2 regions of the Mesobacillus boroniphilus genome follow, and region 1 is predicted to be linked to the other one. Evidence: riboswitches for the same ligand, from Rfam matches in the RefSeq annotation. Region 1 holds a riboswitch; the other holds the start of a gene.
What was found. Region 1 has a riboswitch for S-adenosylmethionine ahead of DYI25_RS19530 (trans-sulfuration enzyme family protein). Riboswitches for the same ligand answer to the same signal wherever they lie in the genome.
Positions count from the first base shown of each region.

Region 2: another riboswitch for S-adenosylmethionine. It lies ahead of DYI25_RS16780 (methionine ABC transporter ATP-binding protein); the one in region 1 lies ahead of DYI25_RS19530 (trans-sulfuration enzyme family protein).

Region 1 covers NZ_QTKX01000003.1:450,218-455,302, forward strand. The annotation lists gene DYI25_RS19520 (YitT family protein) at 1-580, opposite strand, end outside; gene DYI25_RS19525 (CBS domain-containing protein) at 761-1,867, shown strand; SAM riboswitch class I at 1,955-2,057, shown strand; gene DYI25_RS19530 (trans-sulfuration enzyme family protein) at 2,173-3,309, shown strand; gene DYI25_RS19535 (methyl-accepting chemotaxis protein) at 3,415-4,716, shown strand; gene DYI25_RS19540 (general stress protein) at 4,796-5,085, shown strand, end outside.
Region 2 covers NZ_QTKX01000002.1:797,538-802,622, forward strand. The annotation lists gene DYI25_RS16765 (methyl-accepting chemotaxis protein) at 1-691, shown strand, start outside; gene DYI25_RS16770 (chromate transporter) at 1,079-1,654, shown strand; gene DYI25_RS16775 (chromate transporter) at 1,651-2,181, shown strand; SAM riboswitch class I at 2,519-2,623, shown strand; gene DYI25_RS16780 (methionine ABC transporter ATP-binding protein) at 2,891-3,904, shown strand; gene DYI25_RS16785 (methionine ABC transporter permease) at 3,894-4,559, shown strand; gene DYI25_RS16790 (MetQ/NlpA family ABC transporter substrate-binding protein) at 4,581-5,085, shown strand, end outside.

The DNA.
Region 1 (5,085 bases):
CGTCAATCATCTTGAATGCGATGAAATAGGTGATGATTGAGTACATGGCTGTTTCCCAGCTAAACACGAGCAAGGCAGCCAGTATGAAGATGAACAGGTTCATGACCATGACAATCTGTCCAACAGAAACGGTGCGCTTTTTGCTGACAAGGATGGCGATGATTTCAGTTCCGTCCAGTGCGCCACCTGCTCGGATGACCAAACCGACACCCGTTCCAAGGATAACCGCGCCGATGATGGTTGCTAAAAATAAATCATCCGTCACAGCGTCAAAGTGATGTAAATAAGCAGTCGAGATGGATAAAATAATGACTCCATATAAGGTGCGAAGCGTGAATTTCAGGCCCATTCTCCGATACCCGATATAAAGGAAAGGCAGGTTAAACACAATAAGGAATATACTCATCGAGATATTAGTCAGTTCCGCGGCGATAATCGAAAGCCCGATGACCCCGCCGTCAAGGATCGCGTTAGGAACGAGGAACATATCAAGCCCGAATGCCGCGATAATTGCCCCGAGAGTTATCGTCACAAGCTGTGTTATCTCTTTGATCACTCTTTTTTTCTTCGTTGCAGCCACTAAATATCAAACCCTTTTCTATTAAAAATATCTTCTATGAATTAGTAATGTATGTACTATACTTATTGTATCAAACTTTAAAGTGTATCTGGTATTTTTACATTATATATCCATGATTAGTAAAACCGGTAATTGGGGTAATGAGAAGGGGAAGTTAATTGAAATTACGGAGGGGCTATTTTGGCTAACAATACTCAGTTTAAACATAGATCAAATAATCAACAGTCAGGTTCCAAAAACAAGAAGAATCATCAGACTGGTAACAATAAGAAAAAGTCATATATGAGAACTAACCCTAAGCCGCAGGAAAAAGAGGAAAACAGGTTGAAGCGTGTTAGTGAAAAAAATCAAACGCATGATGGCAATAAAGGAAGCGAAAATGGAAAGTCACCGAATCAATCTAACAGCGGTAATGGTAACTCATCTTCCATGCAGGCTGATAACGGTAATGGCAAACCATCCTCCAATCAATCCAAAAACAGCAACGGGAAAAAGCGTGCCTATGAGAGTGGTAGGAATTCATCGAATCAAAATCCCGATTCAGGAGCTAAAGCTTCAGGAGACCATGAGGTGAAGCATAAGGAGCAGTCCGGAAAATTCGAAACGGCATTTAACAGAATTCATAAAGCGTTGAAGGAAATGGTGAAGGGGACGGACAGCGATGCATTTGTCGAGCTTCTGTACTCCGGCTATAAAAATCATTCATTAGTACGTAAATATAAAAGTGAGCTGCACCAGTTTGCAAAGCTTCGCAATGCGATTGTCCATGAGCGGGTGAACGCTGATTATTATATTGCCGAGCCGCATATTGAGGTGGTCGAACGGATTGAGGAGATTGCCAGGGAGTTTGAGAAACCTCAGACAGCTTTGTCGATCGCGACCTGCCCTGTGTTTTACTATTATGAGGATGCCTATCTTAAAGATGTTCTAAAGGTAATTAATAAGTTTGATTTTACAAGATTCCCTGTTTATGACAAGGATGATAAGTATATTGCCTTACTGACTTCCACGGAGATCATCCAGTGGATGGCGAAGCATTTTTCCGACAGTGTGGTGCATTTCGAGGATGTCCGTGTCAAAGAACTGTTGACGAAGGGGAAAAATTATTTTGTGACCTTTGTTGATGAGGATGCATCCTTGTATCATATTGAAGAATTGTTCGAGCGTTACCATACAAGAGGCAAGAAGCTGCAGGCAGTCATCATCACGGAAACGGGTGACCGCCATGGGAAGCCAATTGGCGTAATAACGCCGTGGGACTTGCTTGACAGTGACCCGGAAGATTGAGTTTCCGGTCTGGTAACTGTCATTGACGAGCTGCCAGTGGTGCTGGTATACTGCAGCTATTAAAAACTATTTTCAGAACCGAAATAACTCTTATCCAGAGCGGCGGAGGGACAGGCCCTGTGAACCCCGGCAACCTTCATATTCAAAATGAAAGGTGCTAAATCCTGAAGATGCAGTCTGAAGATAAGAGAGGCTGATTGAACAGAAACCTCTCCTAATTGGGAGAGGTTTTTATTATAGGCTTTTTTCGTGGTTTTGCATCCACATTCGGAAAAAGCCTTACTATTATAAAAGCAGGTGAGCATATGGAAAAAAGATTTGAAACGGAAGTACTGCATTCAATACATAACAAGCCAAAGGGGATTAAAAGCAAGGCGACACCGATTTATCAGACGTCGGCATTTACCTTTAATGACCTTGATGAGCTTGAGGGCTTTTATCAGGGAGAAGGAAATTACTTGTATTCAAGGGTAGGAAATCCGAATACAGATGAACTTGGTCAATCCGTTGCGGCGCTTGAGTACGCGGAAGATGGGGTAGCGGCTTCCTCAGGTTTAGCTGCCATCTTAGCAGGTGTCCTAGCAGTAGTGAAGAATGGTGATCATATCGTTGCGGCTGATGATGTATATGGAGGGAGTTTCCATATGCTGAAAGCCGAGCTTGAACGCTTTGGAGTCGAAACGACATTTGTATCTTTTTCCGAGTTGGACAGAGTCGAACAGGCGATCAAACCCAATACGAAGCTTCTTTACACCGAATCAATCACGAATCCGCTCCTCCGTGTTGAAAAATTGGAGGAAGTCATTGAGCTGGCAAAGAGAAAAAGTCTTACTGTATTAGTTGATAATACTTTCGCTACACCACTGCATGTCCGCCCGTTTTTACTCGGAGCCGACCTGGTCGTCCACAGCGCGACGAAATACATTGGAGGTCACAGTGATGTCACTTCAGGTGTCGTCGTTGGCAAAAAGGAACTGATTGCAGAAGCGCGTGCAAGAATCGTGAATCTTGGTGCGAACCTTAGTCCGTTTGAAGCGTGGCTGACTTGCAGGGGCTTGAAGACTCTCGCGTTAAGGATGAAGGCTCAATCGGAGAATGCCAGGTTGCTGGCTGACGGTTTGAGTGAACATCAGAATGTCGCAAAGGTTTACTATCCATTTGCTGAAGGTGAAAAAGGCTTCGGTGCCATCGTGACGGTTGAACTGGCAGAACACGTGGATACAGACCAGTTTTTCAAATCGCTTGGATGGATAAAAATTGTCCCAACACTTGCGGGAGTAGAAACGACTGTCTCTCATCCACTGAAAACCTCCCATCGCGCACTGCCTCCAGAGGCTCAAGCAGAGCTTGGCATTACGTATCGATTAGTCAGGATTTCCGTTGGGATCGAAAACCCAGCTGATATTATCGAACAATTTGTGACGGCGCTGGAAAACTCGTGAGAAAGATGGGGGAAGGGGTTAATAATATTTCAATCATTCCGATATTATAGGAAGAATATACTAGTACCCCTAAGAGTTTGTTGAAGGTTAAAAGGAGCGGGCAGGATGCGCAGACTTGTTAATATTTCGTTAAAGACTAAGGTTTTTTCATTTTTCGGCATGTTATTTTTCGTATATGCAATATCAACAGTTTATAATTTTTATTTGTTGAATCATTATAAAGATAGCTCTGGCACATCCGAATTAGTGTCAAAGAGTTTGTATTCAACTACTATTGCTGGAACACTTATATCAATTGGCTGCATTGTTTTTATATTGATCCTTTTTCAGAACGTTTTCCGGCCAATTGATCGTTTAACGGATGCCACCAAGAAAATGGTTAATGGCGATCTATCGATACAGATTGAAAGCGGAACTATGGATGAAATGGGTATGCTCACATCCCATTTCAATGAAATGATTGAAAAGTTACGTGTTCTTGTTTCGCAAAGCCAAAGTAACACCGGATTGATTCTTGATTCAGCCATTAAGCTTTATGAAAGTTCTCATGAGCATGAAAAAGAGAGCGATAGAATCAATTCTTCCATTATGCAAATCTCTGCTGGGGCCGAGCGGCAACAAGAGCAATATACTTATCTGAATGAAATTGCTGAAAATATGGAAGACAGGATCAAAGAAATTGCAGAACTGGCCAATGCCATTGATGCAATGTCCTCGGCCAACGTCGCAAAAAGCGGAGTGGGCATGGAGTTAATTGGTCAAACGAGTGCACAAATTGAACATATGAACCATATCACCAGCGAGGCTGCTGTTAATGCGGAAAAATTAGCTGAAAAAACGAATGAAATTGATCAAATCGTCAGCATTATCTCTGGCATCTCTAATCAAACGAATCTTTTAGCATTGAATGCGGCAATCGAGGCAGCCCGGGCTGGGGAACAGGGAAAAGGATTCGCTGTTGTGGCCGGCGAAGTCAGGGCTCTGGCTGAACAATCTCTTCAAGCATCTAAACAAATCCAGAGTGTAATTGAAAGTGTGAGAACAGAAATAATTAAAATGGTTGAAGTAATGGCTGGCGGAAATTCAGAGGTGCAGAAAGGAAGCAGGTTATTCTCGAATGTACATGAGCAGTATTCTGATATGAGGGAAGGAATCCTTTCCATCCAGAGGGAAATTGACAGGATTGCGCACTATGCAGATGACCTTAAAGAGCAAACTTCCGAGCTGACTACGATGAACCGGGAGTCAATGTCAATTTTACATACAAATTCAGCAGGAATATCAGAAATGGCTGCAGGATTCACGAACCAGGGAGACACCGTGAGAGAATTGACTGCAACTGCGGAGAACTTGAAGAGGGTTTCTTCGATACAGAAGGAAGCCGTTTCAGCATTTCGAAACATTTAATAAACGTTGGACATTAGGTTTACACCTCCTGTATGCGGGTAATTTTAAAAGGACTACTCGTCTAAAGGAGGCTTTTATTATGTTTGAACATGAAAAACATCTTGTTGGAGTATATGATAATGAGCAAGACGCAATTCAAGCTGTTGAGGACCTGAAAAGACAGGGGTACTCAACCGATGATATTTCAGTTATCAGTAAGAACGATGATGAGGTGCACGATGTCAACGAAGCTACCGGTACAAAGACTGAGGAAGGTCTTGCTGCAGGTGCAGCAACAGGCGGCGTTTTAGGCGGCCTTACTGGACTATTGGCAGGCATCGGCGCACTAGCGATTCCTGGAATTGGACCAATCGTTGCTGCAGGACCGAT
Region 2 (5,085 bases), on a different contig from region 1:
AGCTGTGGAAGCTATTGGAGAAGGAAGAAAGGCAATCGAAGGGCAAAAAGCTTTGATCACGGAAAACAAAAAGGCTTCTCATTCCATCCAGTCAGCAACAGACCAATTCGTAGGCTATGCAGCAAAAATTGAAGATATGGCCACATCCGTATCCGCAATTGCCGCACAAACGAATTTGCTGGCTTTAAACGCGGCGATCGAAGCAGCAAGAGCAGGTGAGGCTGGAAAAGGTTTTGCGGTAGTCGCCGCAGAGGTCAGAAAGCTGGCGGAAGAATCAAACACTGCCACAACGCAAATCTTTGATATGGTCAACCTTCTGAAAAACGGTCTCGATGAAATAGGAGAAGCAGTGAACAAAGGCGGTGCCATCGCGGATGAGCAGATGGAATCAATGAATTTAACAATGAGCGCATTTGGAAATATCGAGTCTAAGGTAACCGGTATTTCGGAAAAAATCACTCAGCTTGTCGAAGGTATGGATGCCTCAAAAGAACTGGGCGCAAGGGTCCTCCACAATGTGGAATCCATCAGTGCGGTCGTCGAGGAGACAGCAGCAGGAAGCGAGGAAATCTCGGCATCGACCACTGAACAATTATCTGCATTTGGAAACCTGTCGAAAAAGGTTACAGACTTGAGGAAGCTGACAAATGAGTTGAATGATTCCGTTACTATTTTTAAGTTTAATAGATAAACTGAAGAGTACCATGGCCGCTGGGGCTGTGGTACTTTTTTATAAGAAGAGCTAAGTGCGACCGAATTGGGGATGTCAACTTCAGGATTGCGACTTGGTCGAAATATTCGTGGATGTGGTCGAATTAATTCCAAAAGTGGTCGAAATATTCGTGGATGTGGTCGATATAATTCAAAATGTGGTCGAAAAAATTGAAAATTCGCCAATATATTGCCTGGGTAAGGGTACCTTAACCATTTACATGGCGATAAATGAGGCGACGGAGGGTGAATTAACTTGAATTTGACATGCAGTATCGATTATATGAGTCTATAATAAAATAAAAGAAATAAGATTTATAGAAATGGGACTGCTTTAGGCACCAATAACAGAAAAGAAGGTGAAGTTTTGAAACAAAGAGATTTATTCTTAGCGTTTTTTCGCGTGGGAATCCTCGGATATGGCGGCGGCCCGTCTTCGATTCCGCTTGTACATAAGGAAGTGGTAGAAAAATATAAATGGATGGACTCTGATGAGTTCGGTGATATCCTTGCCTTGGGAAATGCGCTGCCGGGACCGATTGCCACGAAAATGGCTGGCTATATTGGTTATCGCGTAGGCGGATACCTGGGGATGATCAATGCCCTCGCCGCGACGATGATTCCGGCTATCATTCTGATGATCCTGCTGCTTACAGGACTGAACTCATACAAAGATGAGCCATGGGTGAATGGAATGGCAGAGGCTGTTGTTCCGGTTGTTGCCGTCATGCTTGCTGTCCTGACATGGGATTTCATCAAGAAGTCTGGTAAGTCGAAGCTTGGATGGGGCTGGACAGCCGTGGCCCTTATTGGCAGCCTGGTTCTTCTTCAATTCTTGAACCTGCACCCCGCCATTTTAATTTTTGTATTGCTGCTCGGTGCTTTGCTGAAAAAAGACCCTACTCCATCTGAAAATAAACAAAAGGGAGGGGAGCAGAAATGATTTATTTCCATATATTTTTGGCCTTCTTCATCCCGGGGATACTAGGATATGGCGGTGGTCCTGCCTCCATTCCATTAATCGAAAATGAAGTTGTTGATCGTTATGAATGGATGACAGTTAATGAATTCAGTGAAGTGCTGGCGATGGGGAACGCCCTGCCAGGACCGATTGCAACCAAGATGGCTGGGTATATTGGATATGCTGAAGGCGGCATCCTTGGTGCTATAGTGGGGGTATTTGCCACGGTGGCACCATCCTTGATCCTAATGATCAGTTTGCTCGGACTGTTGATGAAGTTCAAAGATTCCCCGCGTGTCAAAAGGCTGACAATCGTCGTCCGCCCTGTCATTGCCGTACTTTTAGGAGTCATGACCTATGATTTCTTTTTCTCCTCCTATGAAGGGGTCGGCCTGACACAGACAATTCTGATTGGCGGAATCAGCTTCCTCCTTATGGAAAAATTTAAAGTCCACCCCGCCTATATCATCGCGGGATCCCTTGTTTACGGTGCCCTTGTTTTATCGTAAACAAGGGTTTTTCTTTTTCAGAAAAGGCTCTGTTAAAGCCCAATGTTAATTTTAATCTTGTTGATTGTAGTGGAAGGCATGAAGACTCCTGCGGGAGCATGGGACAGGGAGACCCCGCAGGCGCTGAAAGCGCCGAGGAGGCTCCCCGGGCCACCCGCGGAAAGCGAAGTGCCTGGAACGAAAATCAACAGCCTAATTTAATAGAGCCTTTTTAAAAAAATATTTCCTTACTCCCACAATCATGTAAGCGATATCATTAAAAAACATTGGAAAAACTTTGTTGACAAATAAATCAGATAGTTTTAATATTTCAATTATCAAAATTAATTTAATAAGTTACTTATCAAGAGAGACTGAGGGATTAGGCCCTATGACGTCCGGCAACCTCCTTTTTGGAAAGGTGCCACTTCCTACAGAATGTTTTCATTCTGAAAGATAAGTCGTATAGATGTTTACGATGCCTCTTTCTATGAATGAAAGAGGCATTTTTTATTTGGCTCTTTTCTCAAACTTTGCTGCTATTGATTACTAAATAGGAGTGAATGAACTATTTTTCTTCCCAAAGTAGCCTCTTGTTATGAGAAAAGAGCATGCAAACTTAATACCGAACTACAAAATGGCGTTCTATTACGTTAAAGTCGGCTTTAGGATTTTAACAACAATCTTTACGAAAACAGCCTTTTATTTTAAAAAAACGGGGGTGCGAAGCATGATTGAAGTGAAAAACCTGGTGAAGATATATGAAACGAAAAAAGGGTCGGTTACAGGTGTTGACCAAGTTTCATTAAAAGTAGAAAAGGGAGAGATCTACGGAATTGTCGGATACAGCGGGGCTGGCAAAAGTTCTTTGATTAGATGCCTGAATATCCTTGAAAAACCGACATCAGGAGAAATACATATTGACGGTGTAGAGCTTACTTCTTTGAGCAAAAGTGAACTTAGAAAAGCGCGCTTGAAAATCGGGATGATCTTTCAGCATTTTCATCTTGTAAGCGCAAAGACAGTTAGTGAAAACATCGCATTCGCACTGAAAGCAGCAGGTCTTCCGAAAGCAAAAATCCAAGATAGAGTAACTGAGCTTCTTGATATGGTCGGCCTTTCTGATAAAAAAGATGTCTATCCGGCACAATTGTCAGGTGGACAGAAACAGCGCGTTGGCATCGCCAGGGCACTGGCGAATAATCCATCTGTCCTCCTATGTGATGAAGCTACCTCCGCTTTGGATCCAAGCACGACCAAATCAATCCTATCTTTACTTAAAAAGATTAATAGTGAATTAGGCATCACGATTGTCCTCATCACCCACGAGATGGAAGTCGTCAAGACCATCTGTGACAGGATGGCTGTTATGCAAGATGGGAAAATCATTGAAGAAGGGGATGTGTATGAGGTCTTCGCAAATCCGAAACAACCTCTCACAAAGGACTTCGTCAACTCAATCCTACAATTCGAACTGCCGGAAAGATTGCTGGAGGAGCGTCAAGGAAAGCTGATTAAAATCTATTTCCAGGGTGAGATTGCTGAGCAGGGAGTCATCTCTGATGTATTCCAGACCTTTAAGGTTCGCGGCAATATCCTGCATGGGAAGATCGAATATATTCAGGATATTCCATTGGGGATTTTCATCATGGAGGTTTCGGGAGACCAGGTGGAGATTGACCGGGCGATTGCCTACATAGCGGCAAGAACGAAAAACCTGGAGGTGATTGATGATGCTGCTTGATAACCTGATTGCATTGCTGCCGGAATTGAACAAAGCGTTTTTTGAAACAATCTATATGGTCGGCATCTCCATCCTTGTCGCCATTATCGTAGGATTGCCTACTGGGGTACTGCTTTTTGTCACCGATAAAGGACTTTTCCTTGAAAATCAAATTTTTAAAAATATTGCCGGCTTCATCGTCAATATGATTCGCTCGGTTCCATTTATCATCTTGTTGATCGCCCTGCTGCCATTGGCGAATATAATTGCGGGTACGACAATCGGGCCGACAGCCGCATCTGTTTCGTTATCTGTCGCGGCGATTCCATTTTTTGCAAGAATCGTAGAGCAAAGCTTCCGCGAAATCGATAAAGGAGTCATTGAAGCAGCCGTTGCGACAGGTGCTACTCCATGGATGATTATCAAAGATGTCCTGATTCCTGAGGCAAAGCCAGGCATCGTCCAGGGTGTTACCATTACGATCATCAGCCTTGTTGCATACTCCGCAATGGCTGGCATTGTCGGCGGAGGGGGAGTTGGTGACCTGGCGATCCGCTTCGGCTATTACAGATACGACAATACAATCATGATCACGACAGTCATTATCCTTATTTGCCTCGTCCAGCTGATCCAGTTTGGCGGGGACAGGATCGCAAGAATAGTAGACAAAAGATAAATAATAGGGGGTTCTTTTAAAATGAAAAAATTTTTCTTTTCAGTAGTGTTGTTATTATCAATCGGGTTGCTTGCTGCATGCGGCAGCGACTCAGCATCCAGCGGTGATGCGAAAGCAGACGCAAAACAAGTGATATTCGGTGCGACATCCGGTCCATATAGCGATATGGTCACAAAGGGCATCAAGCCTCTTCTTGAGAAAAAAGGCTATGAAGTTAAGGTAGTCGAATTCAGCGACTACATCCAGCCAAACCTGGCTTTGTCAAAAGGTGATCTTGACGCTAACCTGTTCCAGCACAAGGTCTATATGGAAAACTTCGCGAAAGAACATAAGCTTGAGCTATCGGAAGTCATCGTCGTGCCAACCGCACCAATGGGGATTTACTCTAAAAAGTTCAATTCACTGGATGAAGTCGCGGAGGGTTCTGCCATTGCGATTCCAAATGACCCAACAAATGCAGCGCGTGCCTTCCTGATTCTTGAAGATGCTGGCTTGATCAAGCTTGACCCTAATGCTGATCCACTGA